Regions from separate parts of the Pseudoduganella sp. LjRoot289 genome, predicted to be linked through region 1. Evidence: predicted binding sites of a transcription regulator. Region 1 holds the regulator's gene; each other region holds the start of a gene.
The links. Region 1 encodes sigma-54, which starts transcription at its own class of promoters, with help from an activator protein. Its sites were predicted from a motif close to TGGCANGNAANCTGCTTT; they were not measured.
Positions count from the first base shown of each region.

Region 1 (9,486 bases):
ACGCCGACGGCAAGCTGGTCGGCGCCCTGCACATCCACGACTTGACGCGTGCCAAGGTGATCTGATGAACAAGGCCTACAATCTGGAAAACGTGGCGCGCGCGGCCAAGGTCAAGCTGATCATCTTCGACGTCGACGGGGTGCTGACCGACGGCAGCCTGCATTACGGCGCCGAGGGCGAAATGATGAAGACCTTCAACGTGCAGGACGGCCTGGGCATCAAGCTGCTGCAGGAAGCGGGCATCCTGACCGCCATCATCAGCGCGCGCCGTTCGCCGCAGGTGACGGCCCGCGCCAAGGACCTCGGCATCGAGTTCGTGCACCAGGGCGGCCACGACAAGCTGACCCCGTTCAACGCGCTGCTGGCCAAGACCGGCCTGTCCGCCGAGGAAGTGTGCTTCATCGGCGACGACGTGGTGGACCTGGTGATACTCAAGCGCGTCGGCTTCGCGGTGGGGGTGCCGAACGGCCGCGCCGACGTGCTCAGCCGCGTGCACCACGTGACCGAAGCCCACGGCGGCCGCGGCGCGGTGCGCGAAGTGAGCGAGTTCGTCTTGCGCGCCACCGGCAACTACGACAAGGTCATGGCCCAGTTCCTGGTCTGAAAGAATCGAGAATATGCGAAGGTTGAATGATGCGTAAACGAACCGCGCAGCGCTGGCGGCTGTCGATCACCATGGTGGCCGGGGTGTTCGCCGCCTGCGGCAGTTTCTGGCTGGTACAGCTGATGAGCCGCAGCGACGAGGAACTCATGGCCGACAAGCGCCTGAACGAGCCCGATTACATCATCGAGCAGTTCAGCGTGGTGCGCATGACCAAGGAAGGCAAGCCGAGCTACATCGTGGCCGGCGACAAGCTGGTCCACCGTCCGATCGACGACGCGTCGGAGATCGACAAGCCGGTGGTGCGCAACCTGAGTTCCGGGCATCCGCCGCTGGACATGACGGCCAGGCGGGCCCGCGTGGACGAGGGCAATTCGCGCGTGAAACTGGAGGGCAATGTGGTGATCGACCGCGCAGCGCAGGGCACGGGCGCGGCCATGCACATGACCACCGAGGCCCTCACCGTTTATCCGGACGAGGACCGCATGGAGACCGATGCGCCGGTGCAGATCATGCAGGGCGGCACCACCGCGACCGGCACCGGCATGAAGGCGAACAACGCCACGCGCCAGGTGCAGCTGCGCGGACGCGGCACCATCGTCACGCCGCCGCCGGCGCCTAAATAATCGAATACACTGAATGGAAAAAACATGAAAAAAATGCTCTTGTCGGCCTTGCTGCTGTGCACGGCCGGGCTGGTCCAGGCCGAGAAGGCCGACTCCACCAAGCCGACCCAGATCAGCTACGACAACGCCGACGTCGACGACGTCAAGCAGATCAGCACGCTGACCGGCAACGTCGTGCTCACGCGCGGCACCTTGCTGATGAAGTCGGCCAAGGCGGTGGTGACCAAGGATCCGGAAGGCTACCAGTACGTGACCTTGACCAGCGTGGGCGGCAAGCCCGCCACCTTCCGCCAGAAGCGCGACGGCGAGGGCGAGCAGTGGGTCGAAGGCGAAGCCGAACGCATCGAGTACGACGGCAAGGCCGAACTGGTCAAGCTGTTCTCGCGCGCCAAGGTGCGCCGCCTGGAAGGCAACAAGCCGAGCGACGAGGTCGAGGGCGAGTTCATTTCCTACGACAGCCGGCGCGAATTCTTCAGCGTGCGCAACAGCGCCGACGGCGGCAGCAAGCCGGGCGCCGGCCGCGGCACCATGGTGATCCAGCCGTCGAACAAGCCTGCCAAGCCGTCCGCGCCGGCAACTGCGCCCGCACCGGCGCCGGTGCAGCCTGCGGCGGGGAAATGACGATGGCGGAACACACTCCAAGCTGCAACAGCACCCTGGTCGTGCGCGGCCTGCAGAAGACCTACGGCAAGCGCCAGGTGGTGCACGACGTCTCGCTGCAGGTCGAGTGCGGCGAGGTGGTCGGCCTGCTCGGCCCCAACGGCGCCGGCAAGACCACCTCCTTCTACATGATCGTCGGCCTGGTGCCGTCCGACGCGGGCAGCATCGACATCGCCGGCGTGGACGTGTCGAGCATGCCGATCCACCAGCGCGCCACGCTGGGCCTGTCCTACCTGCCGCAGGAAGCGTCCGTGTTCCGCAAGCTGACGGTGGAGGAGAACATCCGCGCCGTGCTGGAGATCCAGAAGGTGGACGGCAAGCGGCTGAGCAAGGCGCAGATCGACGAGCGCCTGGACCGCCTGCTGGCCGACCTGCAGATCGAGAAGCTGCGCGAGAACGCGGCGCTGTCGCTGTCCGGCGGCGAGCGCCGCCGCGTCGAGATCGCGCGCGCGCTGGCCACCAATCCGCGCTTCGTGCTGCTCGACGAACCCTTCGCCGGCGTCGACCCGATCGCCGTGATCGAGATCCAGCGCATCGTGCGCTTCCTCAAGGAGCGCGGCATCGGCGTGCTGATCACCGACCACAACGTGCGCGAAACGCTGGGCATCTGCGACCGCGCCTATATCATCAACCAGGGTAGCGTGCTCGCGTCCGGCCGGCCGGACGACATCATCGCCGACGAATCGGTGCGGCGCGTCTACCTCGGCGAACACTTCCGCATGTAAGCACCCATGAAACAGTCTCTGCAACTCCGCACCTCGCAGCATCTGGCGCTCACGCCGCAGCTGCAGCAATCGATCCGCTTGCTGCAGTTGTCCACGCTGGAGCTGCACCAGGAACTGGAGCAGCTGCTGGGCGACAATCCCCTGCTGGAACGGCTGGACGATCCGCTCGACCGCTCGCTGCGCCTGCTTGGCGACGGCGCCATCAACCAGACCCAGTCCAGCGGCGCCGAAGCGTCGCCGGCCGACGTCGGCGCGCCGGCGCAGGACAGCGCGCCCGCGCAGGAAGCCGAAGCGTTCGAGAGCGGCGACGGCGACAGCGCCAGCAACGCCGAGGCCGACAGCGACTGGAGCGACGCCGGCCGCAGCAAGGCGCCCGACGACGAGGACTCGCGCCCGCAGCTCGAGGCCAGCCACTGCACCTTGCGCGAGCACCTGATGGAACAGATGCGCGTGACGGTGCAGCAGCCGCGCGACCGCGTGCTGATGGAGCTGATCATCGACGCGCTGGACGAGAACGGCTACCTGGAAGAGAGCCTGGAGGACATCCACGCCCGCCTGCCGGAAGAGGCCGATGTCGAGCTCGACGAGCTGCAGACGGCGCTGACCCTGCTGCAATCGTTCGACCCGATCGGCGTCGGCGCGCGCAGCGCGTCCGAGTGCCTGTCGCTGCAGATCCGGCGCATGCCGGGCGTGCCCCTGGTGACGCGCCGCATGGCCGTCACCATCGTCGAAAAGCACCTGGCCTGGTTCGCGCAGCGCGAATTCAACAAGCTCAAAAAAGCCCTCGACTGCGACGACGAGGACTTGCGCGAAGCGCAAACGGTGATACGGCTGTGCAATCCGCACCCGGGCGCGGAGTTCGCCTCCGACGTGTCCGACTACGTGGTGCCGGACGTGATCGTGAAGAAGGCGCGCAATGGCTGGCAGGTCTCCTTGAACAACGACGTGATGCCGCGCCTGCGCGTAAACGCGCTGTATGCCAACATGCTCAAGCAGGGCAAGGGCGAGTCCGCCATGGGCGCGCAGCTGCAGGAAGCGAAGTGGCTGATCAAGAATATGCGCCAGCGTTTCGACACCATCCTGCGCGTCGCGCAGGCGATAGTAGAAAGACAAAAGAACTTTTTCAGCCATGGCGCGGTTGCCATGAGACCCCTTGTGTTGCGTGAAATTGCTGATACACTGGGACTACACGAGAGCACTATTTCTCGGGTAACAACTCAGAAATACATGCTGACTCCGCATGGCATGTTTGAGTTGAAATATTTCTTTGGCAGCCACGTCGCCACCGAAGCAGGAGGAGAAGCATCCTCGACGGCGATACGGGCGCTGATAGTGCAATTGACAGGAGCTGAAGACCCGAAAAATCCATTATCCGACAGTAAGATTGCGGACATGCTGGGGGAACAAGGCATGGTAATTGCGCGACGGACTGTTGCCAAGTATCGCGAAGCTCTGAAAATCCCACCGGTTAGTCTGCGTAAAGCTTTGTAGTTTTACTTGGGTTCCCCTACGCGCCAACAAGACGACAGCGTATGAGCCCTCTTCTTTAGGAGTGTGTATGAATCTCACCATCAGTGGACATCATCTCGAAGTGACGCCAGCCATCCGTGAATACGTGCAGAGCAAGCTGGAGAGGATCAAACGCCATTTCGATCAAGTTATTGATATTGCTGTCATCCTGACCGTAGATAACCTCACCGAGAAAGACAAAAGGCAAAAGGCCGAAATCAATCTGCGCATGTCCGGCAAGACCGTGTACGTGGAAAGCCTGTCGCAAGACCTGTATGCTGCCATCGATACGCTGATCGACAAACTGGACCGCCAAGTCATGAAATACAAATCGAAAGTGCAGGAGCACGGCCACGACGCCATCAAACACCTCCCCGACACTTACGAACCCGCCGCCACCCTGTAGGGTCCCCGGCACTCCAACAAAGGGCGCATCTGGCGCCCTTTTTTGCGGCCATCGATCTAGAATACGGTATTGTTGATTTAGCTGATTTAAACCCATGAGCGGACACGTCCTCACGCAAGTTTCCAACGGCACCGGCTTCATCACGCTCGACCGCCCGAAGGCCCTGAACTCCCTGTCGCTGGACATGGTGCGCGCCCTGACCTCCGCCTTGCTGGCCTGGCGCGACGACAGCGCCGTGGCCGCCGTGGTGATACGCAGCAGCAGCGAGAAGGCCTTGTGCGCGGGCGGCGACATCCGCTTCTTCCACGACGTGGGCCGCGCCACGCCGCAGGGCGGCAGCGCGCTGCTGGAGGATTTCTTCACCGAGGAATACGCGCTCAACCACCTGATCCACTATTACCCTAAACCGTATATCGCGTTAATGGACGGCGTGGTGATGGGCGGCGGCATGGGCATCGCGCAGGGCGGACCGGACTGCGGCGTGCGCGTCGTCAGCGGGCGGACGAAGATGGCGATGCCCGAGGTGAACATCGGCCTGTTCCCCGACGTCGGCGGCAGCCATTTCCTGTCGCACGCGCCGGGCCGCCTGGGCCGCTACCTGGGCCTGACCGGGCTGACCGTGGGCGCGCCGGACGCGCTGTACGTGGGACTGGCCGATCATTACGTGCCGGAAGCCGAATGGCAGGCGCTGGGCGACTTGCTGGAAGTCGTGCCGGGCGCGGAATTGCGCGAGGCCGTGCAGGCCTACGCTGCGGGCTTTGACGCCGGCGCCGGCGTGCTGGAAGGCGAGCGTGCCGCCATCGAGCGCCACTTCGCAGCCGACAGCGTGGCGGCCATCATGGCCTCGCTGGCCGGGGACGAGGGCGCGTTCGCGCAGAAGGCGCTGGCAGCGATGCGGACCCGGTCGCCGCTGATGATGTGCGTGACCTTGGAACTGTTGAACCGCGGCGCCTCGCTCGGCGTGGCGGACTGCCTGCGCATGGAGCGCAACGTGGTGCGTCGCAATTTCGAGCACGGCGAAGTGCTCGAAGGCGTGCGCGCGCTGGTGGTCGACAAGGACAACGCGCCGCAGTGGTCGCCGGCGACGCTGGAGGAGGTGACGCCGGCGCTGGTGGCCGGCTTCTTCGCGCCGCCGTGGCCGGCGCACGCGCACCCGCTGCGCCACCTGGCCTAGCCGCCGCCCGGCGCCGGCCCGCGCTTATCCCTACCCCCGAATCAACCTTTCCCTATGTTGGCGCGGCCGCGCCTTTGCTATCGTCTGCATGGGCCGGCCGATGGCGCGCCGCGCCATCGACAGCCGCGGCCGAAGGGGATGGTTTGGTGAGCAGGATAGACAAACGCGCAGTGCGGCCGGGCCGCACGATGGAAGGCTGACATGCACCGCACCCTGGCGCGCCAGTTGCGCCGTTTTTGCGGGATCGACAGCCCCGAGGCTTGGCGCGCCTTGCTGGACGCGCTGCCGGCGGCGGGCGCGCTGCCCGGCATGCCGCCGCCGGTGGCGGCCCTGCTGGGCGGCCTGGAACAACTGGTCGAACAGATCGACCGCAATTTCGTGCGCTACGAGCACGACGTCGCGCTGCGCGCGCACGTGCTGGAACTGCGCTCGGGCGAGCTGACCCAGGCCAATGCCCGCCTGCGGGACGAACTCGGCAGCCGCAACCGGACCTTGCATTCGGTGCGGCTGGCCATGGCTGAACTGCTGCGCCATGAGGACGGCGCCCGCGCGCTGCCCCCCGAGGAGGATCTGGAGGGGCTGTCGGCCCTGCTGCCCGATCTGGTGCGGCGCCAGCAGGCCGGCCGGATCGAATTGATCAACCAGCGTTTCGCGCTGGACCAGCATGCCATCGTCAGCATCGTCGACACCAGCCGCCGCATCATCTACGTCAACGAGAAGTTTTGCCTGGTCACCGGCTACGCGCGCGAGGAACTGCTGGGCTGCGGCTATGCGGTGCTCGATTCCGGCCAGCATGACGCCAGCTATTTCGAGCAGGTGTGGAAGACGGTGGAAAGCGGGCAGGCCTGGCACGGGGAGGTGCACAACCGGGCCAAGGGCGGCCGCCCGTACAGCGTGTACGCCACCATGGTGCCTTTCCTGGACGGCGACGGCCGCCCCTATCAATACGTGTCGATCGAGACCGACATCACCGAAAACAAATTCCTGTCCGAGATCGTCGCCACCAGCGAAAGGCAGTACCGCACGCTGGTCAACAGCCTGCGCGAGGCGGTGTTCCGGACCGACGCGCGCGGCTGCATGACCTTCGTCAATCCGGCCTGGACCGACATCACCGGCTACACGGTGGACGAGACGCTGGGCCATGCTTGCGTCGAGTTCATCCACCCCGACGACCTGGCGCCGGCGCGCCTGCAGTTGGCCCAGCTGCTGGGCGGCCGGGCGGTGCCGCTGAAGCGCGAGCTGCGCTGCCGCACGCGCGACGGCGGCTTATGCTGGCTCGGGGTCCACGTGCGCGCCGAACTGGGCGAGGACGGCCAGCCGAACGGCTTGAGCGGCACGCTGCACGATGTCTCGGAGCGGCGCCGGGCGGCCGAGCAAATCCAGGAAAACCTCAGTTTCGTCGACGCCTTGTTCGATTCCATCCCGCTGCCGGTCAGCCTGAAGGATGCCGACGGCCGCTACCTGCGCGTCAACCAGGCTTATCTCACCTTCTTCTCCACCACCGAGGAGCGCTTGCGCGGCAAATCCCTGGCGCAGGTTGTGCCGAGCGGCAACTCCACCATCCATGCCGAGCGCGACCGCGAAGTGCTGGCCAGCGGCGTGCCGCAAATCTACCAGGACACCTTCCGCATGGGCGACGGGCGCCCGGTCGACCTGCTGGTCAGCAAGGCCTTGCTGCGCGGCGCCGACGGCCGCGCGCGCGGGGTGATCGGGGTGGTGGTCGACGTCACGACGCAGGCCGAAGCGGTGCGCGCGCTGCGCCAGGCCAAGGAAGCGGCCGATGCCGCCAGCCGCGCGAAAAGCGACTTCCTGGCCAATATGAGCCATGAGATCCGCACCCCGCTCAACAGCGTCATCGGCATGACCCTGCTGGCCTTGAAGGCTGCGCCGTCGGCCCGCCTGCAGGACTACCTGGGCAAGATCCGGCTGTCGGGCGAGCATTTGCTGGGTTTGATCGACGACATCCTCGATTTCTCCAAGATCGAGGCCGGCATGCTGACGCTGGAGTATGCCCCGTTCGACCCGGCGCAGCTGCTGGCCAAGGTCCTGGCCCAGGTGGCCGGGCGGGCGTCCGCCAAGGGCTTGCGGCTCGACAGCGCGGTGGCGCCTGAACTGAGCGGCTGGCTGCGCGGCGACGGCTTGCGCCTGAGCCAAGTGCTGATCAATCTGGTCGGCAATGCCGTCAAGTTTACCGACGCCGGCGCCGTCGGCGTGGCGGTGACGGTGCGCGCTCAGGACCCGGCCCGCTGCAGCCTGCTGTTCGAGGTGCGCGACAGCGGCATCGGCATCAGCGCCGAGCAATTGGGCCGTTTGTTCCAGTCCTTCCACCAGGCCGACAGTTCGACCACCCGCAAATACGGCGGCACCGGCCTGGGACTGGCGATCTGCAAGCGCCTGGTGGAACAGATGGGCGGGGAGCTGGGCGTCGACAGCATCGAGGGCCAGGGCAGCCGCTTCTGGTTCGCACTGACCTTGGAGCGGGCAGCGCGTCCGGCGCAATTGGCCGCGCCGCCGGCGGCGCAGCCGCAGACCTTGCACGGCATGCGCGTGCTGGTGGTCGACGACCACGAATTCAACCAGCAGGTGGCGCGCGAATTCCTGGAGCTGGCCGGTGTCGAGGTGGCGCTGGCCGGCAATGGCATGGAGGCGCTGGCCCAGCTGGCCCTGGAGCGTTACGACTGCGTGCTGATGGATGTGCAGATGCCGGTGATGGACGGGATAGCGGCGACGCGCCGGATGCGCGCCGACCCGGCCTTGGCCGGCGTGCGCGTGATCGCCATGACAGCCAACGTCAGCGCCGAAGACAGGGCGCGCTGCCAGGCGGCGGGGATGGACGAGTTCATCAGCAAGCCGGTGGCGCCGGAAAAACTGTACGCCACCCTGGCCGGCCGTGCCGCGTCCGGCGCCGCGCCGGCGGAGGCGGAAGAGGAGACGGAAGCGGAAGTAGATTCGGAAGCGGAAGCGGAAGCGGACATCAGCCTGGCTGAACTGGCCCGGCATTTCGACGGCAAGCCGGCGCGCATGCGCCAGTTCGCCCTGCGTTATCTGGAGACGGCGGGCGCGGGCATCGCGCAGCTCGAGGCGGCGCTGGCCGGTGGCGACCTCGCCACGGCGGCGGCGTTGGGGCACCGCTACAAGTCGAGCGCGCGGGCGGTGGGCGCGCTGCGGATGGCGCGGCAGTGGCAGGCCCTGGAACAGCCGGGCGGCTTGGCGGCGGCGGCCATGCTGGCGGCCGACCTGGGGGCGGCATTGGAGCGCTTCGAGCGCTGGGTGGCAGCCGAACTGGCCGCCTGACAGGCCGGGTGAGGGTTTCCTTACCCCCGCCGCGTCCCATTCCTACGCCAAAACCGACCTTTCCCTATGGATGGATATTTTGCCAATAGGCATGATATAGGCAGGGTTTTTCTTGGCACGCCGGATATGAAGGTTACTGAAAAGATATGGCTGGAGACATCACCCACGCTGTGTTGCAGCGTTGCGGACATGTATTGGTGATCGATGACGACGTCTTCATGCTCGACATGCTGGGCATCATGCTCGAGGACATGGGCATCGCCCGCGTCACCGCGACGGCCGACGGCCGCCAGGGCTTGTCGGCCTTCGATCCGGGCAAGTTGCCCCCCGACCTGGTCATCTGCGATATCAACATGCCGCAGATGGACGGCTTCCAGCTGATGGAGCAACTGGGCGCAAGCCATCCGGGCTGCGCCATCATCCTGATGTCCGGGCTGGCGCAACGCTTCCTCGATTCCGCGCAGCTGATGGCCAGGTTCCACCATTTGAAT
Region 1 is NZ_CAXUPN020000001.1:6,262,418-6,271,903, forward strand. It holds gene ACSQ8Y_RS26965 (KpsF/GutQ family sugar-phosphate isomerase) at 1-65, shown strand, start outside; gene ACSQ8Y_RS26970 (KdsC family phosphatase) at 65-604, shown strand; gene lptC (LPS export ABC transporter periplasmic protein LptC) at 631-1,227, shown strand; gene lptA (lipopolysaccharide transport periplasmic protein LptA) at 1,252-1,848, shown strand; gene lptB (LPS export ABC transporter ATP-binding protein) at 1,851-2,612, shown strand; gene ACSQ8Y_RS26990 (RNA polymerase factor sigma-54) at 2,619-4,103, shown strand; gene hpf (ribosome hibernation-promoting factor, HPF/YfiA family) at 4,171-4,527, shown strand; gene ACSQ8Y_RS27000 (enoyl-CoA hydratase/isomerase family protein) at 4,622-5,701, shown strand; gene ACSQ8Y_RS27005 (PAS domain S-box protein) at 5,903-8,995, shown strand; gene ACSQ8Y_RS27010 (response regulator) at 9,193-9,486, shown strand, end outside.

Region 2 (9,486 bases), on a different contig from region 1:
AGGCCCGCAACAAGCGCCCCGGGTCCCGCTCGGCAAGCGCGATTTCGATCACGCCCTCCACGACGCGCGCCCGGGCGCCGGACAGCAAGGCCGGCGCGGCGCATGCCAGGCCCACCGCCGTGCAGGGCGCGGCCCAGGCGTAGCGCAGGAATCGGGCGACGGACAATTGCGTGACAGATGGTGGCGGCATGGCTGAATCCTAGCATCGCCGCGCTTCCGCACGCTCCCGTCACGGTTCCAGCACCTGAGCCGTTGCACAGATGGCATCGATATATTGTGAAAAAATTGTGCACTGCGGCGCCGGCGGCATGCGCAGGCGGCATTGCCCCCTTATAATGGCTGTTTTCGCATACAACACAGCCCAACACCATGGAATTAGCCAAGTCTTTCGAGCCCGCCGACATAGAACAGTTCTGGCGCAGCGAGTGGGAGAAGCGCGGTTACTACGCCGCCTCCCTCGATCTGTCCAAACCTTCCTTCAGCATCCAGCTGCCGCCGCCGAACGTGACCGGCACCCTGCACATGGGCCACGCGTTCAACCAGACCATCATGGACGGCCTGACGCGCTACCACCGCATGCTGGGCCATAACACGGCCTGGATCCCTGGCACCGACCACGCCGGCATCGCCACCCAGATCGTGGTGGAGCGCCAGCTGGACGCGCAGAAAGTATCGCGCCACGACCTGGGCCGCGAGAAGTTCGTCGAAAAAGTCTGGGAGTGGAAAGAGAAATCCGGCTCCACCATCACCGGCCAGATGCGCCGCATGGGCACCTCGCCCGACTGGGCCCGCGAATACTTCACGATGGACGAGCCGCGCTCGCAAGTGGTGTCCGACGTGTTCGTGCGCCTGTTCGAGCAGGGCCTGATCTACCGCGGCAAGCGCCTGGTGAACTGGGACCCGGTGCTGGGCACCGCCGTGTCGGACCTGGAAGTGGTGTCGGAAGAAGAAGACGGCTCCATGTGGTACATCAAGTACCCGCTGGCCGACGGCAGCGGTTCGCTGACCGTGGCCACCACCCGTCCTGAAACCATGCTGGGCGACGTCGCCGTGGCGGTGGACCCGACCGATGAGCGCTACGAGGCGCTGGTGGGCAAGATGCTGAAGCTGCCGCTGAGCGACCGTGAAATTCCGGTCATCGCCGACAGCTATGTCGACAAGGCCTTCGGCACCGGCTGCGTGAAGATCACGCCCGCGCACGACATGAACGACTACGCCGTCGGCCAGCGCCACAAGCTGGAAATGATCACCATCATGACGCTGGACGCGAAAATCAACGAAAACGCGCCGGCTGCCTACCAGGGCATGGACCGGTTCGCCGCCCGCAAGCAGATCGTGGCCGACCTGGACGCGCAAGGCCTGCTGGAGCAGGTCAAGCCGCACAAGCTGATGGTGCCGCGCGGCGACCGCACCGGCGTCGTCATCGAACCGATGCTGACCGACCAGTGGTTCGTCGCCATGAGCAAGCCGGCGCCGGAAGGCACCTTCAACCCGGGCAAGTCGATCGCCGAAGTGGCGCTGGAAAAAGTCGCCTCCGGCGAAGTCAAGTTCGTGCCCGAAAACTGGAGCAGCACCTACAACCAGTGGCTCAACAACATCCAGGACTGGTGCATTTCGCGCCAGCTGTGGTGGGGCCACCAGATCCCGGCCTGGTACGACGAGCAGGGCAACATCTTCGTCGCCAAGACCGAAGCCGAAGCGGTGGCCAAGCAGCAGGCGGCTGGCAGCACTGGCCCGCTGCGCCGCGACAGCGACGTGCTCGACACCTGGTTCTCGTCGGCGCTGGTGCCCTTCTCCACCCTCGGCTGGCCCGAGGAAACGCCGGACCTGAAGGCCTTCCTGCCGTCGTCGGTGCTGGTGACCGGCTTCGACATCATCTTCTTCTGGGTCGCGCGCATGGTCATGATGACCGCGCACTTCACCGGCAAGGTCCCGTTCAACACCGTGTACGTGCACGGCCTGGTGCGCGATTCGCAGGGCCAGAAAATGTCCAAGTCCAAGGGCAACACGCTGGACCCGATCGACCTGATCGACGGCATCGGCATCGACGAGTTGGTGGAGAAACGCACCACCGGCCTGATGAACCCGAAAGCGGCCGAGAAGATCGCCAAGGCCACGCGCAAGGAGTTCCCGGAAGGGATCGCCGCCTACGGCACCGACGCGGTGCGCTTCACGATGGCGTCCTACGCCTCGCTGGGCCGCAACATCAACTTCGACCTGGGCCGCTGCGAAGGCTACCGCAACTTCAGCAACAAGCTGTGGAACGCCACCCGCTTCGTCATGATGAACACCGAGGGCAAGGACTGCAGCTCCAGCGTTGCCGACCTGTCGCAGGCGGACAAGTGGATCATCTCGCTGCTGCAGAAGGCCGAGGCCGACGTGGTCAAGGGCTTCGAAGACTACCGCTTCGACAACATCGCCAGCACCATCTACAAGTTCGTCTGGGACGAGTACTGCGACTGGTACCTGGAACTGGCCAAGGTCCAGGTCCAGAACGGCACCGAAGGCCAGCAGCGCGCCACCCGCCACACCTTGCTGCGCGTGCTGGAAGTGGTGCTGCGCATGGCGCACCCCATCATTCCCTTCGTGACCGAGGAACTGTGGCAGGCCGTCGCGCCGCTGGCCGGCAAGGACAGCGCAGGCAAATCCATCATGACCCAGCAGTACCCGCTGCCCAACCCGGCCAACATCGACGAGGCGGCCGAAGCCTGGATGGGCGAGCTGAAGACGCTGATCGACGCCACCCGCAATCTGCGCGGCGAAATGAAGCTGGCGCCGTCGCTGCGCGTGCCGCTGGTCGTGGAGGCATCCTCGCCGTCCGACAAGGAACGCCTGGCCGTATTCGCGCCCTACATCCAGGCGCTGGGCAAGCTGGCCGACGTGTCCGTCGTCGACGCGCTGCCCGAAACGACCGCCGCCGTCTCCATCGTCGGCACCACCAAGCTGATGCTGAAAGTGGAAATCGACGTGGCGGCCGAGCGCGAGCGCCTGTCCAAGGAAATCGCCCGCATCGACGGCGAGATCGCCAAGGCCAGCACCAAGCTGTCCAGCGAAAGCTTCGTGGCGCGCGCCCCGGCCGCTGTTGTTGCGCAGGAGAAGGAGCGCCTGGCCAATTTCAGCGCCACCATCGAAAAGATGCGCGAACAGCTGGCCAAGCTGCCCGCCTGAGTTTCCCGCACCCCGAAAAGCCGGCACGCGCCGGCTTTTTTTTCGTCCGGGCAATAACCGAACGACTACTCTATTTTTTCGCGCCGGCAGTGCGCTACACTCGTAGGACAAAAAACAACTCTGGAGACAAACCGTATGAAAAACTGGATTAAAGCGGGCGCCCTGGCCGCCGCCGTCATCATGTCGCCCGCCTGGGCGCAAGACGCCACGCCGGTCGGCCTGTGGAAAAACATCGACGACGCGACCGGCAAACCGAAGGCGCTGATCCGCATCACCGAAAGCAACGGCGTGCTGCAAGGCAAAATCGAGAAGCTGTTCCGCGCGCCCGAGCAGGAACAGAACCCGAAATGCGACAAATGCACGGACGCGCGCAAGGACCAGCCCCTGGTCGGCCTGATGATGCTGTCCGGCCTGAAGAAGGACGGCGACGAATACAACGGCGGCGAGATCCTCGATCCGGAAAACGGCAAGATCTACAAGAGCAAGATGGAACTGGCCGACGGCGGCAAGAAGCTGAAAGTGCGCGGCTACATCGGCGTACCGATGCTGGGCCGTTCGCAGACCTGGGTGCGCCAGGAGTAATCAGCTCTCCCCGGACAGCCGCAGCGAATTCGCGTCGCTGCGGAACACCAGCGGCTGCAGCGACCCGGCAGCCTGCGCGCGGTGGGCGTGCACCACGATTTCCTTCAGCTCGCCGTGCCGCGGCGACTTGGCGCAGACCGGGTCCGCCGCGGCAGCGTCGCCGGCCAGCGCCAGCGCCTGGCAGCGGCAACCGCCGAAGTCCTTGTGCTTGTCCTCGCAGCTGCGGCACGGCTCCTGCATCCACGCATCGCCCCTGAACTTGTTGAACGCCGCGCTGTCGTACCAGATGTCGCGCAGGCTGTGCTGCGTCACATGCGGGAACTCCAGGCCGGGGATGCTGCGCGCCGCATGGCAGGGCAACGCCGCGCCGTCCGCCGCCACCGCCATGAACATGGCACCCCAGCCATTCACGCAGGCCTTGGGCCGGCCCTCGAAATAGTCCGGCACCACGAACAGGATGCGCAGGCGCTTGCCGACGCGTTCGCGGTAGCTGCTCACCACCTGCTCCGCCCTGCGCAGCTGCGCCTGCGTCGGCATGAGCTGCGCGCGGTTGACCAGGCCCCAGCCGTAATACTGCGTGTTGGCCAGCTCCAGGTATTCCGCGCCCATCTCCAGCGCCATGTCGATGATGCGGTCCACATGGTCCAGGTTGTAGCGGTGCAGCACCACGTTCAACACCATCGGATAGTCGAAGCGCTTGATCAGCGCCGCCACGCGCGACTTCAGCTCGTAGGTGCGGGTGCTGCTGAGGAAGTCGTTCATCTCGCGCGTGGAGTCCTGGAACGAGAGCTGGATGTGGTCCAGACCCGCCTCCGACAGGCGCCGCAGCCGCTCCTCGGTCAGGCCGATGCCGGAGGTGATCAGGTTGGTGTAGAAACCCAGCCGGCGCCCTTCGGCCACCAGCAGTTCGAGGTCATCGCGCAGCAGCGGTTCGCCGCCGGAGAAGCCCAGTTGCGCCGCACCCAGCGCGCGTCCCTGGCGCAGCACGTCCAGCCATTCGTCGGTGCTCAGCTCCTTGCGCCTGCTGGCGTAGTCGACCGGGTTGTAGCAGAACGCGCAGTGCAAAGGGCAGCGGTAGGTAAGCTCGGCCAGCAACCACAGGGGTGGCGCGACGGGAGGCGCGGGCCGCGCCTCGCTGGCCTGCCGGAGGGCGGCGTCAGACAAGCCAGCCCCGCTGCCGCGCATCGGCCACGAAGGCCTGCACGTCCGCATCCAGGCCGCTGGCGTTGAAGGCCTGCTCCAGCTGCGCGACGATGTCCGGCAGCGCGCTGCGGCCGTCGCAGCGCTTGAGGATTTCAGCGGCGCTGCCGTTCAGCTTGACCATGCCCTCCGGGTACAGCAGCACGTACGCCAGCTGCGCTTGCTCCCACTGCAGCCGGAACAGGCGCGAAAGCCTGGGAGCCGCGGTCGTCGTTTCCATATTTCCCCCACTTGTTGATAGCCTTGCCTGGCTAGCCATAGGCCCGGTCGATCGCATCCATCATCGACCACAGCACATCGAGTTTGAATTGCAAAATGCCCAGCGCCCGCTCCTGCTGTTCACGCGTGACAAAGTGGGCCAGCGTCACCTCCAGGCCGTGCTCCACGTCGCGCTCGGCCAGCGAGATGCGGCTGCGGAAATAGTGCAGGCCGGCCGGATCGATCCAGGGATAGTTGGCCGGCCAGCTGGCCAGCCTGTCCTGGTGGATCCTGGGCGCGAACATCTCGGTCAGCGACGAACACACACCCTCCTGCCATGGCGCCCGGCGCGCGAAGTTGACATAGCCGTCCACAGCGAAGCGCACGCCGGGCAGCACGTGCTGCAGCGACCACAACTCCGCGCGCGGAATGCCGACCGCCATCCCGAGCCGGGTCCAGGCTTCGATACCGCCTTCGTTCTCCCCGCTGCCGTCGTGGTCCAGGATGCGCAGCAGCCAGCGCCGGCGCGTCTCGCGCTCCGGGCAGTTGGCCAGGATGGCGGCGTCCTTCTGCGGAATGCGGATCTGGTAATAGAAGCGGTTGGCGACCCAGCCGCGTATCTGCGCCGGCGTCAGGCTGCCTTCCTGCATCCGCACGTTGAAGCCGTGGTGGATGTGGTAATACTGTTCCTTGGCCAGCAGCTGCGCGTGGAAAGTGGCCTTGTCCCAGCGTGGCTGGCAGCCGATTGCCGCTCTCGACATCACGTTCATAATGCGATCTCCATGCCGTCGTACGCCAGCTCGACGCCGTGCCGCAGCAGCGTGGCGTGCTGCGGCGAGTCCTCATCGAGTATGGGGTTGGTGTTGTTGATGTGGATCAGGATCTTGCGGCCGGCCGGCATGCCGTCCAGCACCTCCAGCATGCCGCCGGCGCCGGACTGCGGCAGATGGCCCATGGCGACGGCCGGCTTGCCGGAAAACCCGAGGCTGATCATTTCGTCCTCGGTCCAGAAAGTGCCGTCGACCAGAAGGCAGTCCGCCTCGCGCATGGCGGCCGCCGTCGGCGGTGCGATGGCGCCCAGGCCGGGCGCATAAAACAGCTTCTTGCCGGTGATCAGGTCGTGCGCCAGCAAGCCGATGTTGTCGCCCGCCGCGGGATGGTCGCGGTGCGGCGAATACGGCGGCGCCTTGCTCTCCAGCGGTATCGCCGTGAAGCGGATCCCGTCGAGCAGCGGCACGGTGAAGCTGACGCGATCGCCGCCGGCCACAGCCAGCTCGTGCCATTGCACGCCGCAGTAGTGCGACAGCACCTTCGCCAGCGGGTAGCCGGCCAGCAGGTCTTGCCGCACGGAAGCGCTGCAGTACAACGGAATCTGTCTGCCCTCGCGCAGCATCATCAGGCCGGTGACGTGGTCGACCTGGGCGTCCATCAGCAGCACGGCAGCGATGCCGCTGTCGCGCGCGGCGCGGGCAGGCTGCAATGCCGGCGTGGCGCGAATCTGGGTGAGTATATCGGGCGATGCGTTGACCAGCAGCCAGTCATTGCCGTTGCTTGAAATCGCGATCGAGGACTGGGTGCGGGCGCGGCCTCGGATGGCGCCTTTGCGCAGGCCGTTGCAATTGCGGCAGTTGCAGTTCCACTGGGGATAGCCGCCGCCCGCCGCGGAGCCGAGTACGATGATTTTCATTGTGTGCCCGTTCGGGTGCGGCGGCCGGCCGAGGGGGAGGCCGGCCGCCGCATCCCTTAGCGATTGAAAACGTACAGCGTGATTTCAAAACCGAAACGGAAGTCGATAAACTCGGGTTTGCTCCATTGCATGACAGTCTCCTTGAGGTTGGTAGTGGTGTGAAGGTCCGGGAGGGTTCCCGACGTTCACAACCATCTACGCAACTTCCATGCCGAGCCTTGCAGCATGGAGGAGCAGCGCCGGCTTGAGCGGCACTGTGTCGAAACGGAACAATAGCCATGTGACAGCTGTGCCAACTGTCACATGCCGGGCGCGCGCGGCGCGATGAGGTGGAACTGCAATTACGCCGGGTCGGTGCGGGGACCGCGCAAGCTGGCGGCCTTCACCTTGGCCAGGTGGCGGTCGAGCTGGTTGGCGAAGTTCTGGCGGTCGGCCTGGTTGAACGGCGCCGGGCCGCCGGTGTCGACGCCGCCGCTGCGCAGCTCCTCCATGAAGGCGCGCATGGTCAGCATCTGGGCGATGTTGTCGCTGGTGTAGAACTCGCCGCGCGGATTGAGCGCCAGGCCGCCCTTTTTCAGCACGTCCGACGCCAGCGGGATATCGCCGGTGACGACCAGGTCGCCCGGCGCCAGCAGGCGCACGATTTCCTGGTCCGCCACATCGGCGCCGGACGGCACTTGCACCGCGCGCACGAAACGCGACGGCGGCACCCGCATCAGCTGGTTTGCCACCAGCGTCACCTGCATCTGCGTGCGCTCCGCCACCCGGTACAAAATTTCCTTGATCACTGCCGGACAAGCGTCCGCATCCACCCAGATCTGCATGCTTCCCCCATCTACGATGGGCGTCAGTATAGCCGCGATACCGCTTGGCGGCTTGCTGCCTGGCGGATAGCCCTGGCGCCCTGGCGCGCCGGGGCGATGGCGCTTACAGGTTGGTGGCGTGCACCTGGGCGTCGGTCAGGCCGGCGTAGCCGATCAGCACGACTTCGAAGGACGAGGTGTTGTGGCCCTTCGTGATCTCGAAGCCGACGATGGAGTCGATCTTGCCGTCATTGTCGGTGTCGCCAAAGCTGATACCGGTCTTTTGCATGTTGTTGGCATAGACCAGTTCGTCGTTACTGTCGAAGCCGGTGAAGATCTGGCGGCCGTTCACTGCTTGCTGGCCGTTGGTGACGCGGAAGGTATCGGCCGGGTTGACCGGATCGGACACTGGCGTGGAATGCGCCGCTTCGTTGGTGCCCATCACGCTGACGGTGATGGTTTCGCTGCTGCCGTCGACCGACGCGACGACCAGGCTGTCGCTCACGGTCTCATTGTTGTGCAGCGCCTGCACGTTGGCGGCGTCGTTGTTCAGGGTGTAGGTCCACGCGCCACTGGCCGCGTCGAAACTGAAGTTGCCGTAGGTGCCGGCCAGCGCCGCGCTGTCCACAGCCTGGAAGGCCGCTTCGCCAGCGTCGCGGTCAGCGACGGTGACGGTGCCGCCAGCCTGCAGCGTGCCGTCTTCGGACACCGCGCCGGCAGTCTGGCCGCCCAGCACGGCGGTGTCGTTGGCGCCGATGAACTCGAAGCTCAGGGTTTGTGCCGCTTGGGCGCCGAATTCGTCGGTCACGGTGACGTTGTAGTTGGCACTGGCGTGTTCGCCAGCCTTGAGCGCGTCCAGCATGGCCGCTACGCCTTCGAAACTGTAGGCGCCGGTGGCGGCGTCCAGGGTCAGGGAGCCCAGGGCGCTGGCGCCGCTGAAGGCGAAGGCCAGCGAGGCACCGTGGTCGGCGTCGGACGCGGCCAGCAGGCCGGACGCGCCGACGGGACCGGCGGCGGCGGCGTCGTCATGGAAGACGGCAGCGGCCACGCTGGCCAGGACAGGCGCGTCATTGGCGCCGGCGATCTGCACCGTGGCGACCGCGGTGCTCAGCGCGCCGTTGCCCATCTGGACGGTGTAGGTGAAGGTATCGGTGAAGGTCTCGCCTTGCGCCAGGCTTTGCAGGTTCAAGCCGCTGGCGTCGTAATGCACAGTGCCGTCGGTGTTGATCGAAATGACGGCGCCGCTGGCCGATACCGCGCTGGCGGTGGCAGCCAGTTGCGTGCCTGCGGCCAGAGTCGTGGTGTTCTGCTGCAGGGAGTACAGCTTGGCGGCGCCGGGATCGTTGCCCAGCACGGCCAGGTTGGCCACGCTGCCGTCTTCGCTCAAGCCAGTGGCCGCCGCGCTAAACAGGTCGTCTTTTGCCGCGCCGGTGAGGATAGCGACTTTCTGAGTGGTCTTTGCAGCCATGTAGTACTCCTATGAGCGGACACGCGTCGTGCCCCGGTATTGTGATTTGGTGATGCTGCCATCCGCAGCATTTCCCCCAACGCAACCCGGCCATCTCAAGGAGATCCGTAGCTTTCCGACCCCGCATCGCTGCGGGAGTGGCTAGACGTAATTATAACGATATTTTCGCAAAAGAAACCAAAATTATAAATAAACAATGAAACTTTCTTTTTTACAACACACTCCCAGCTGGCGGCATCATCAATAAGGAACGTAGGCGATGCCGTTCTGTATGGCGCCGATCACCTGCGCGACATTTTCGGGACTCTCGCTGAAATCGACCAGCAACTGGCTGCGGGCCACGCCCGCGCCGAGCGCGTGGACCCAGAAGTCGAAACCAG
Region 2 is NZ_CAXUPN020000003.1:102,193-111,678, reverse strand. It holds gene ACSQ8Y_RS29900 (signal peptide prediction) at 1-190, opposite strand, end outside; gene ACSQ8Y_RS29895 (valine--tRNA ligase) at 370-3,168, shown strand; gene ACSQ8Y_RS29890 (DUF2147 domain-containing protein) at 3,304-3,750, shown strand; gene pqqE (pyrroloquinoline quinone biosynthesis protein PqqE) at 3,751-4,935, opposite strand; gene pqqD (pyrroloquinoline quinone biosynthesis peptide chaperone PqqD) at 4,907-5,170, opposite strand; gene pqqC (pyrroloquinoline-quinone synthase PqqC) at 5,202-5,918, opposite strand; gene pqqB (pyrroloquinoline quinone biosynthesis protein PqqB) at 5,915-6,835, opposite strand; gene pqqA (pyrroloquinoline quinone precursor peptide PqqA) at 6,892-6,966, opposite strand; gene ACSQ8Y_RS29860 (YaiI/YqxD family protein) at 7,177-7,659, opposite strand; gene ACSQ8Y_RS29855 (VCBS domain-containing protein) at 7,763-9,106, opposite strand; cyclic di-GMP riboswitch class I at 9,184-9,258, opposite strand; gene ACSQ8Y_RS29850 (DUF4214 domain-containing protein) at 9,347-9,486, opposite strand, start outside.
Region 2: pqqA (pyrroloquinoline quinone precursor peptide PqqA) is a predicted target of sigma-54. The motif match lies at 7,032-7,049, and genes of this name have one in related genera.

Region 3 (9,486 bases), 4.9 Mb from region 1:
GCAACATGACGCTGGAGGAGCTGGCGGCGGCCGTGCGGGCCGCCAACGCCAACTCGCCGCTGGGCGTCATCGAAGGGCCGCAGCAGCTGATGACGATACAGGCGGACGCCAAGCTGATGCGCGCCGCGCAGTTCAGCGAACTCATTATCGCCACCCGCAACGGTTTGCCGGTGCGGCTGAAGGAAGTGGCCGCGGTGGAGGACAGCTACCAGTCGGTGCGCACCAGCGCCAATTTCAACGGCGCCAGTTCCGTCGTGCTGCAGGTGCAGCGGCAGCCCAACGCCAACACGGTGAAGGTGGTGGACGCGGTGCGCCAGCTGCTGCCCCGCTTGCAGGCACAGTTGCCGTCGTCGATCACGCTGACGCTCAGCGGCGACAGTTCGCTATCCATCCGCGACGCCATCCATGACGTGAACATCACGCTGGCGCTGACCGTGGTGCTGGTGGTGCTGGTGATCTTCCTGTTCCTGCGCCGCGCCGCCGCCACCCTGATCCCGGCGGTGACCTTGCCCTTGTCCTTGCTGGGCGCCATGGTGCTGTTCCAGTGGCTGGGCTACAGCCTGAACAATGTGTCGCTGCTGGGGATCACGCTGGCGGTGGGGCTGGTGGTGGACGACGCCATCGTCGTGCTCGAAAATATCGTGCACCACACCGAGCGCGGCGCCTCGCCGATGAAGGCGGCGCTGGTCGGCGCGCGCGAGATGGGTTTCACCATCGTCTCGATTTCCATTTCACTGGTCGCCGTGTTCATCCCCATCTTCTTCATGCCGGGCGTGATCGGCCTGCTGTTCCGCGAGTTCGCGGTGGTCGTGTCGCTGGCGGTGCTGGTGTCCGCCGTGGTGTCGCTGACGGTGGTGCCCATGCTGGCGAGCCGTTTGCTGCCCGCGCAAAAGCCGGACCGGGTGGAAGGCGGGCGGCTGGGGCGGGTGTTCGAGTCCGGATTCTCCGGCCTGGCGCGCGGCTACCAGCGCACGCTCGACTGGAGCTTGCGCCGGCGCGGGCTGGTGCTGCTGGCGGCGCTGGGCAGCCTGGTGCTGACGGTGGTGCTGTACCTGGATAGTCCCAAGGGCTTCTTCCCGGAGGAGGACCTGGGCCGCATCCGCGTCATCACCGAGGCCTCCGAGGACGTGTCGCCGCAGGCGCTGCAGGCCTTGCAGGACAAGGTGGCGGAAAAATTCCGCGCCAACCCCAACGTGCTGACGGTGCTGTCGTTTACCGGGCCGGGTGGCCCGGGCGGCGGCAACAGCGCCTCCAGTGGACGCATGGTGATGGCGCTCAAGCCCAAGGGCGAGCGCGGGAAGCTGTCCGTGGTGGTGGACTCGCTGCGGCGCGACGCGCGCACGGTGCCGGGCATCGCGGTGTACCTGAGTCCCCAGCAGAACCTGCAGCTGGGTGGCCGCAGCAGCAAGAGCCGCTACCAGTACACGCTGCAAAGCGTCAGCCCGGACGCGCTGGAAGGATGGGCCGAGAAGCTGTTGCAGGGCATGCGCGCCGATCCGATTTTCCGCGACGTCACCAGCGACACGCAGAACAAGGGCTTGCAGGCCAGCCTGGAGCTGGACCGCGACAAGGCCAACGGCCTGGGGGTGCGCATGGCGGATGTGCGCAGCGCGCTGTTCCTGGCGTTCGGCGAGCGGCAGATATCGACCATCTACGCGCCGAGCGCCAGCTACCCGGTGCTGATGGAGGCGGGGGACAAGCAGTACCAGGAATCGCTGGGCAAGGTGGGCGTGCGCGGCGACGGCGGCGCGCTGGTGCAACTGTCGAGCATCGCCTCCGTCAAGCGTACGGTGGGTCCGACGGCGGTCAACCACCAGGGGCAGCTGCAGGCGATTACGCTGTCCTTCAACCTGGCGGCCGATGTGCCGCTGGGCGTGGCCACGGAGCGCATCGCGCAGATAGGGCGCGACATCCAGCTGCCGGCCTCGGTGATGACCAAGTACGGCGGCGAGGCGGCCGTGTTCCAGGACACGCAATCGGGCCAGCTGTTGCTGATCGGCGTGGCGCTGGTGGCCATCTATGTGCTGCTGGTGGTGTTGTACGAGAGCTACATCCACCCGCTGACCATCCTGGCGGGGCTACCTTCGGCGGCGGTGGGCGCCTTGCTGACCTTGCGCCTGTGCGGCATGGACCTGACGCTGATCGCCACGATTGGCATCCTGATGCTGATCGGTATCGTGAAGAAGAACGCGATCATGATGATAGACTTCGCGCTGCACGCGCAGCGCACGCAGCGCGTGGCGCCGGAGGAGGCGATACGCGCGGCCTGCCTGCAGCGCTTCCGGCCCATCATGATGACGACGCTGGCGGCGCTGATGGGGGCCTTGCCGCTGGCTTTCGGCCTGGGCGCGGGCGCGGAACTGCGGCAACCGCTGGGGCTGGTGGTGGTGGGAGGTCTGGTGTTTTCGCAGGTGGTGACGCTGTACATCACGCCGGTGATCTATCTGGCGCTGGACCGCTACAGCGGCACGGGGCCGATGACGGATCAGGAGCTGGCGGCACATATGGCGACCGTTGCGCCGGTGACGCTGGTTGCGGCGCCACCGGAACGGAAGACGGGGTAGTTAGCTGGCTGTGCCGTCCCCGCGCACGGGCGGACCCATGCTGAGCCTCCATGTCCGCCCAGTATGGATCCCCGCCTGCGCGGGGATGACGAGGCGCAGGCGGGGACGGCAGGGGGCAACTGGTGATCGTCGCGGGGATGACGATCAGGGCTGCGGATTCCAGCCGGTGCCGTTGTTGAAGGCGCTGAACACCAGGGCGCGGGTGGCGTAGCCTGCGGCCACGTCGCCTGCGCTGAGCTGGAAGCCGCCGACGCGCGCAGCCAGGTTCAGCGCATTGCCCGCCATGTCGGTGCTGCCGTATTCGCGCCAGCCGCTGGCAGCGGTCGCCGTGCCAGGATTCGGCGCCGGCTGGTTGTTCACGCCCAGGCCAGCCCATCCTGCCGCCGCGACGTGCGTGTCCATCTTGCAGTTGACGAAGGCGATGTTGTCCCACACGGTGGCGACGCCGGAGCTGCGCGCCAGGTAGGTTGCGCCGTTCGGCACGTCGCCGTGCAGCGGGCCGGGACCGGCGCCGTGCGTCAGGCTGCTGTTCAGGAAGACGTAGCCCTTGTCCGTGGCGTTCGGTACGCGCGCCTGCAGGATGTAGCCGCCGGCGGTGGCGCTGGTGGTGTCGCCCACCGAACGGATTTCGCTTTCCTCGAACAGCGCCGCGCGGCTGCCGCCCCAGATGAAGTCGACATTGCCCGCGACCAGGGAATGATGGAACCACGACCAGCCTTTCAGGTTCAGCGTGTCCTGCTCGCTGAGGAAGCTGGCGTTGGTGGCGACCAGGCGCCCGGCGTCGCTGTTGAAGTACATGGCTTCAGCCTGCCCCGAGATGGACGCGGAGCGCAGCGTGGTGTTGCGGACCGTCAGCGTGTCCAGGCGCAGCATGTCGGCCGTCTCCACCAGCAGCACGGAACGTCCGCCGGCCGCCGTGGCGCTGCCTCCCGGAGCCTGGCTGGCGCCGGAACCGGTGTTCAGCGTCTCGTTGTTGGTGTATTGGATCACCGCGCCGTCGCGGCTCTCGCCCTGGATGGTCACGTTGTCCTTGCCGCGCAGGTAGAGCAGTTCCTGGTAGGTGCCGTTTTTCACGACGATGGTGACCGGCGCCGCCTTGTCCAGTTCCTTCATCGCGAAGTTCAGCGCGCCCTGCACGGTGCTGAAGTCGCCGCTGCCGTCGGCAGCCACGGTGAGGCTGGCCGATACGGCCGGCGCGGCGGCGCGGGTGGCGAAGCTCCAGCCGCCAAGCTTGCCGATGCCGACGAACGGGGTGCCGCCCAGGGTGCCGACGATGGTGCCGTTGGCGATGGCCACATAGTATTCCGCGCCGTAGGCGAGGCGGTTGCTGTGCGGCCGCACGGTCAGCGTGTTGCCGCTGATGGTGATCGGGGAGGTGTTGACCTTGCGGATCGCGGTCTGGCCGGCGTAGCCCAGTTCATCGGTCTCGCCGCTCAGCTTGATGACGTCCATCAGCGCGTCGTCGGACTTGCGCAGGATGCGGATGGTGCCGCCGGTGCCCAGCGCAGGGGGGCTATCGAAGGTCAGGCGCAGGGCCGCATCGACGTTGACGCCGTCCTGCAGCGCGGCGGGGCTGGCCAGCCCGGTCAGCGGATAGGTCTGGGTCGGCTGGACGAACTGCGGCGCGATGGTGGCGGCGATGCTGCGCTTGAGCGTAGGGTCGGAACCGCTGACAACGGTGATGGCGGCGGTGCCGGGACCCACGGGCGTCAGCGTCAGCGTGCCGCCGCTGATGCCGACGGCGACCACGGCCGGATTGCTGGAGCTGGCCAGGTATTCGTCCTGCGTGCCGTCCGGCTTGGCGGCGGTGACAGCGAACTGCAGCGGCGCGTCGCCCGCTTCGGCCGCATAGCTCGAGACGAAGGGGTTGAGCGTGAGCTGCGAAGGCTTCAGGCTAGGGTCGCCGATGCGCACGTCGTCGATCTGGAAGGACTTGTTGGCGGTGTACAGGCCGACCAGGCCGCGGGCGCTGAAGGCCGCGTCGGTGATGGTACCCAGCGATTCGCCGTCCAGGTAGATGGTCAGGCTGCTGCCTATCATCTCGAAGCGGATGGTGTAGAACTGCGTGTCCAACGCGATCGGCTTCTTCACCTGCTTGGGCCGGGTCAGGACGTTGTTCAGCATCTTGGCGATTTCAACCTGGGTGTTGGCGGTGGAGCTCTGCACATTCAGGCCGCCGCCGTACCAGTTGGTGGCGTTCAGGTAGCGCGTGATCAGGAAGATCTGCTTGTTGCCCGTGGTGCCGTTGGTCAGCGGCTTGATGCGCGCTTCGACGAAGTAATCGCCGCTCGGCACGGCCGTCATGGCGCTGGACTTGATCAGCGCGAGCACGCCGCCGGTGGTGGCCGCCGTGTACTGCAGCACCTTGTTGGTGGCACCCACGTTTTCAGCCTTGACGCTGAAGGTGCCGTTCGGGCCTGCCAGCGGCAGCAAGTCCCAATTGTCGCTGCTGCCGTTCTGGAAGTCGTCGCAGAAATACAGGCCGGTGGCCGGGCAAGTCAGCGTGACGCCCGGATCGACGGTGACGTCGCCGGTGCCGGTGATGGTCGTGGCCAGCTTGCCGCCGCCGGCCTGCGCCAGCACGTTGGCTTTCACCAGCGCCGTCGGGCGCACGCTGAAGGCGTACGGCGGGGTCCAGCTGACCAGGTTCGATACGGTGCAGCCGGCCAGCGGGGCGCCGTTCAGCAGCGAGCCGGTGTCCTTGAAGGTGCCGGTGGCGGTGCCGCCCGGATTCTTCACCACTTGCGAGCAGCTTGTCGTTCCTGCGATCTCGAACATATTGCCGTTCGAGAGGATCTTCGAGTTGTAGCCGGCGCCCACGCTGTACTCGTAGCCGTAGAGGGGCTCGCTCTTGCTGCCCACGAAGTAATTGTTGAACAGGTGGACCTGGCCGTAGCGCACACGCGGCGAGCGGCTGGTGACGTCGCGGAAGATGTTGTTGCTGAAGGTGATGCGCAGCTTGCCTTCGTCGGCGGTGGCACTGTCGCTGGAACCGATCAGATTGTTCTTGTGGTGCATCGTGAAGACGTTGTAGGAGGCCGTCACGTAGTCCGAGGCGTTGGTGATGTCCAGCGAGCCGTCGTGGCACTGCTTGATCATGCCGTTTTCAATCGGCAGCAGGTTGTCGGTGACGGGAACGTCGGTGAAGGTGACATGGTCGACCCACACGTGGTCCGAACCGGAAACGGCGATGCTGTCGTAGGCAGAGTTCCAGTTGCCGGTGTCGCCGTCGTTCGGGTCCCAGATCGGGCCGACGTCGCACGGGCTGACGATTTTCAGGTTGCGGATGATGACCTGGGAGATGTTGGTGACCTGGATGTGGCCATTGACGATGCCGGCGTTGGTGCCGTCGCCGATCAGGGTGGTGTTGGGCTTGAGGCGGATCGCGCCGCGCGCGGCCTGGTCGCCGGTGTTAGCGTAGGGCACGCCCTCGCTCATGTCCACCGTGCCGACCAGCTTGATGATCTTGGCATTGCTGCCGCCGTTGTTGAGGGCCGCGAGCAGTTGCGTGCGGTTGGTGACGGTGTAGATATAGCTGCCGATGGCGGCCGAACCGCCGGCGGTGCCGCCGGCCTGGCTTGCCCAGCCGTCGGCTGGCGCGACCTGGCGGGCCGGGTCGATGGCGGCGCTGTTTGCGTGGATGCTGGCGCCGCTGGCGGCGAGCAGCGTCGCAAGGCAAAGCGCGGCCTTGAAACGGAAGTGTCTCATTTTGTGCTCCTGGTGCAGGACTCGGATATGGAATTGCTGATTTGCAGCGCTATGCGCGCGGTTTGCGGCGGCGGACCAGGGCGATGGCACCCACGCCGGCCAGCAGCACCGACATCGTGCCCGGCTCGGGCACCGCGCCCGCCTGCGCCGCTTCGATGCTGGCGGTAACCGGCAGGAAGTCGCCGCTCCAGGTGAGTGCGCTCAGGTCCACTCCGAGCGCGCGGCCGCCGTCCAGTATCGAAAACAGGGGCAGGCCGCCGACAGCGCTGGCGTCCAGCAGCTTGAAGGAGGTGATCGGGCTGGCCAGGCTGGTGAAATCGAAGCGGAAGCGGTAGTCGCCGGGAGCGACCGCGAAACCGCTGTTGTTGTAGATGGACAGGCTGCCGTCGGCGCCGAAATCGAAACCGAACACGGCGTCGGCGCTGAGGAATTCCGCCGTGATGGCGTCCGGATCGAGCTTGGTGGTGTTGCCGCCGGCCGAGACGCTGTAGCCATTGTCGAAGCCCAGCATGGCGGCGGAGCCGTTATAGGTGGCGGTGATGCTGGCGTCTTGCAGCGGCAGCGTGGTGGCGTGCGCGCCTCCCGCAGCTGCAGCTGCGACGCCCATGGTCGTGGCGGCCATGATCGCAGCGCGCGCCAGTGTCTCCCGTATTCTTGATTTCATATGTGCTCCAGGTGGTGGGACAGCGGAAAAGAATCAGCGTCCGGCCCGGCCGGTCACTGTGGAGACACCTCGCGTGTCCGATGCCGCGTCGACGAGGGCTGGCAGCCGAGGTCTAAGCGTGGAGTGACTTGCATATTGCATTCTACTTCTGGTCAACCGATTCTACTTTGGCCTGACCAATAATTCAAGCGAGATATTTGACATTCTTTTAAGCAACTTTTCACCTTGCTGGACGGCGCAATTTCGTGTGCTTGCGGTAGAACGACTCGAGCTCGGCGCCGATCAGTTCCTGGCCCGACGTGACCATGAAGTCCTGGAAGGCGGCGGCGATGCGGGGGAGCGGCTGGTCCACCAGGTGCATCACGTGCCAGTCGCCCTCGACCGGGCTTTCCTTCATCGGCAGGATGTCGAGCAGGCCGGCCTCGAACTCCAGCGCGCAGGCGTGCACGGAAACGAAGCCCACGCCCAGGCCCGCCGCCACCATGCTCTTGATCGCCTCGTTGCTCGACACTTCGGAGCCGAAGTGCAGCGTTTGTCCGGCCTCCTTGAATACGCGCTCGACCGTGGTACGGGTGCCCGAACCGCGTTCACGCACCAGCAGGTTGGCCTGCACCACGTCGTCCAGCGCGACGCGCTTCTTTTTCATCAGCGCATGTTTCGGGCTGGCGATGAAGGCCATGGGATGGTGGGCGAAACGCGTGGCGTGGATGCGGAACTCGCGCGGCGGCGTGCCCATGATGGCCAGGTCGATTTCCTTGCGCGACAGCATGGCCACGATCTCGCTGCGGTTGCCGACGTTGAGCTTCATGCGCACATTGGGCCGCTCGGTGGTGAACTTCACCAGCATGGACGGCAGCAGGTGCTCGGCCGTCACCACCGCGCCGATGCGCAAGGTGCCGCTGCTCACGCCGTGCAGCTCGCCCAGTTCGTCGCTGGCCTGTTCCCACAGCTGCAATATGCGTTCGGAAAATTGCAGCAGCACTTCGCCAGCCGCCGTGAGCTGGATGTTGCGGCCGGATTTGCGGGTGAGGGCGGTGCCTGCAACTTCTTCGAGTGCGCGCAGCTGCGCCGAGATGGCCGGCTGCGTAACATGCATTTCCTCGGCCGCGCGTGAAACGCTTTCATGCCGGCCCACCAGGACCAGCGCCTGGAGCTGGCGGAAACTCGCGTGATACATAAGCTATTCCTTATCAATCAGTAGAAATAAGTAATTTTTGTTTTCCTTTTGATGCGACTATATTAACAGTCAGAAGGAGGGAAAAATCATGAAAACCATCGTTATCGTAGGCGGAGGCGCAGGCGGCCTCGAACTGGCAACCCGGCTTGGAGATTCCATGGGCCGCAAGGGCCGCGCGCGGGTGATACTGGTCGACCGTTCGCCCACGCATTTCTGGAAACCCTTGCTGCACACGGTTGCCTCCGGCAAACGCGATCCGCAGGTGTTCCAGATCGAGTACTCGGCGCAGGCGGCCGAACATGGCTTTACCTTCATGCACGCGGAGCTGCGCTCCGTTGACCGTGCAGGCCAAACGCTGGAACTGGCGCCGTGCTTGTCGGACGACATCGGCGAAGCGCCGGCGGTGCGCAGCCTGGGCTACAGCACGCTGGTGCTGGCGCTGGGCGCGGTGACCAACTTCTACGGCGTGCCCGGCGCGGCCGACAATGTCTGCACGCTGGACAATGTGCGCGAGGCGAAGAGCTTCTACCGCCGCTTCTTCGGCGCCTGCGTGCGGGCCAGCGAAGGCGGGGACAGCAAGGTCAATATCGTGATCGTGGGCGGCGGCGCCACCGGCGTGGAGCTGGCGGCGGAACTGGGCTACAGCGCGCGGGCGCTGGCCAAGTACAAGATACACACGCTCGATCCGGCGCGCGACGTGCGCATCACGATACTGGAGCGCGGCAGCCGTTTGCTGCCGCATCTGCCGCCGGAGCAGTCGGCGCGCGCCGAGGCCTATCTGGTTTCGCGCGGCATCGAGATCCGCAACGGCACCGGCGTGACACAGGTGGACGCGGACTGCGTGCACGTGACCGAGGGCGACGGCCCCGAGACGACGCGCCCGGCCAGCCTGACCTTGTGGGCGGCCGGCGTGATGGGACCGGCCATCTGCACCACGCTGGGCCTGCCGCTGAGCCGCATGCGCCAGATCATGGTCAAGGCGTCGCTGCAGTCGGTGGACGATGCGAACGTGTTTGCCATCGGCGACTGCGCCAGCTTCGTCTGCCCGGTCAAGGGCGCGGCGCCGCCGCGCGCGCAAGTGGCGCATCAGCAGGCCGTGTTCCTGGCTGCGGCGCTGAGCCGGCGCGAAGGCAAGCCGCTGCCGGAGTTCAGCTACCGCGACTACGGCTCGCTGGTGTCGCTCGGCCCCGTGGCTGCGGTCGGCGTGCTGCTGGGCGGATCGGTGGGCAGGCAACTGCCGGTGAGCGGCGCGCTGGCCAACGTCCTGTACGGCCTGATGTACCAGAAGCACCTGATGGCGCTGCACGGCTTCGTCCGCGCCGCCGCCGTCATCGTGGCAGACTGGCTGCGCAAGCGGATCTCGCCGTCGATCA
Region 3 is NZ_CAXUPN020000001.1:1,345,518-1,355,003, forward strand. It holds gene ACSQ8Y_RS05855 (efflux RND transporter permease subunit) at 1-2,564, shown strand, start outside; gene ACSQ8Y_RS05860 (pectinesterase family protein) at 2,709-6,272, opposite strand; gene ACSQ8Y_RS05865 (PEP-CTERM sorting domain-containing protein) at 6,322-6,936, opposite strand; gene ACSQ8Y_RS05870 (LysR family transcriptional regulator) at 7,157-8,113, opposite strand; gene ACSQ8Y_RS05875 (NAD(P)/FAD-dependent oxidoreductase) at 8,202-9,486, shown strand, end outside.
Region 3: ACSQ8Y_RS05865 (PEP-CTERM sorting domain-containing protein) is a predicted target of sigma-54. The motif match lies at 7,064-7,081, and genes of this name have one in related genera.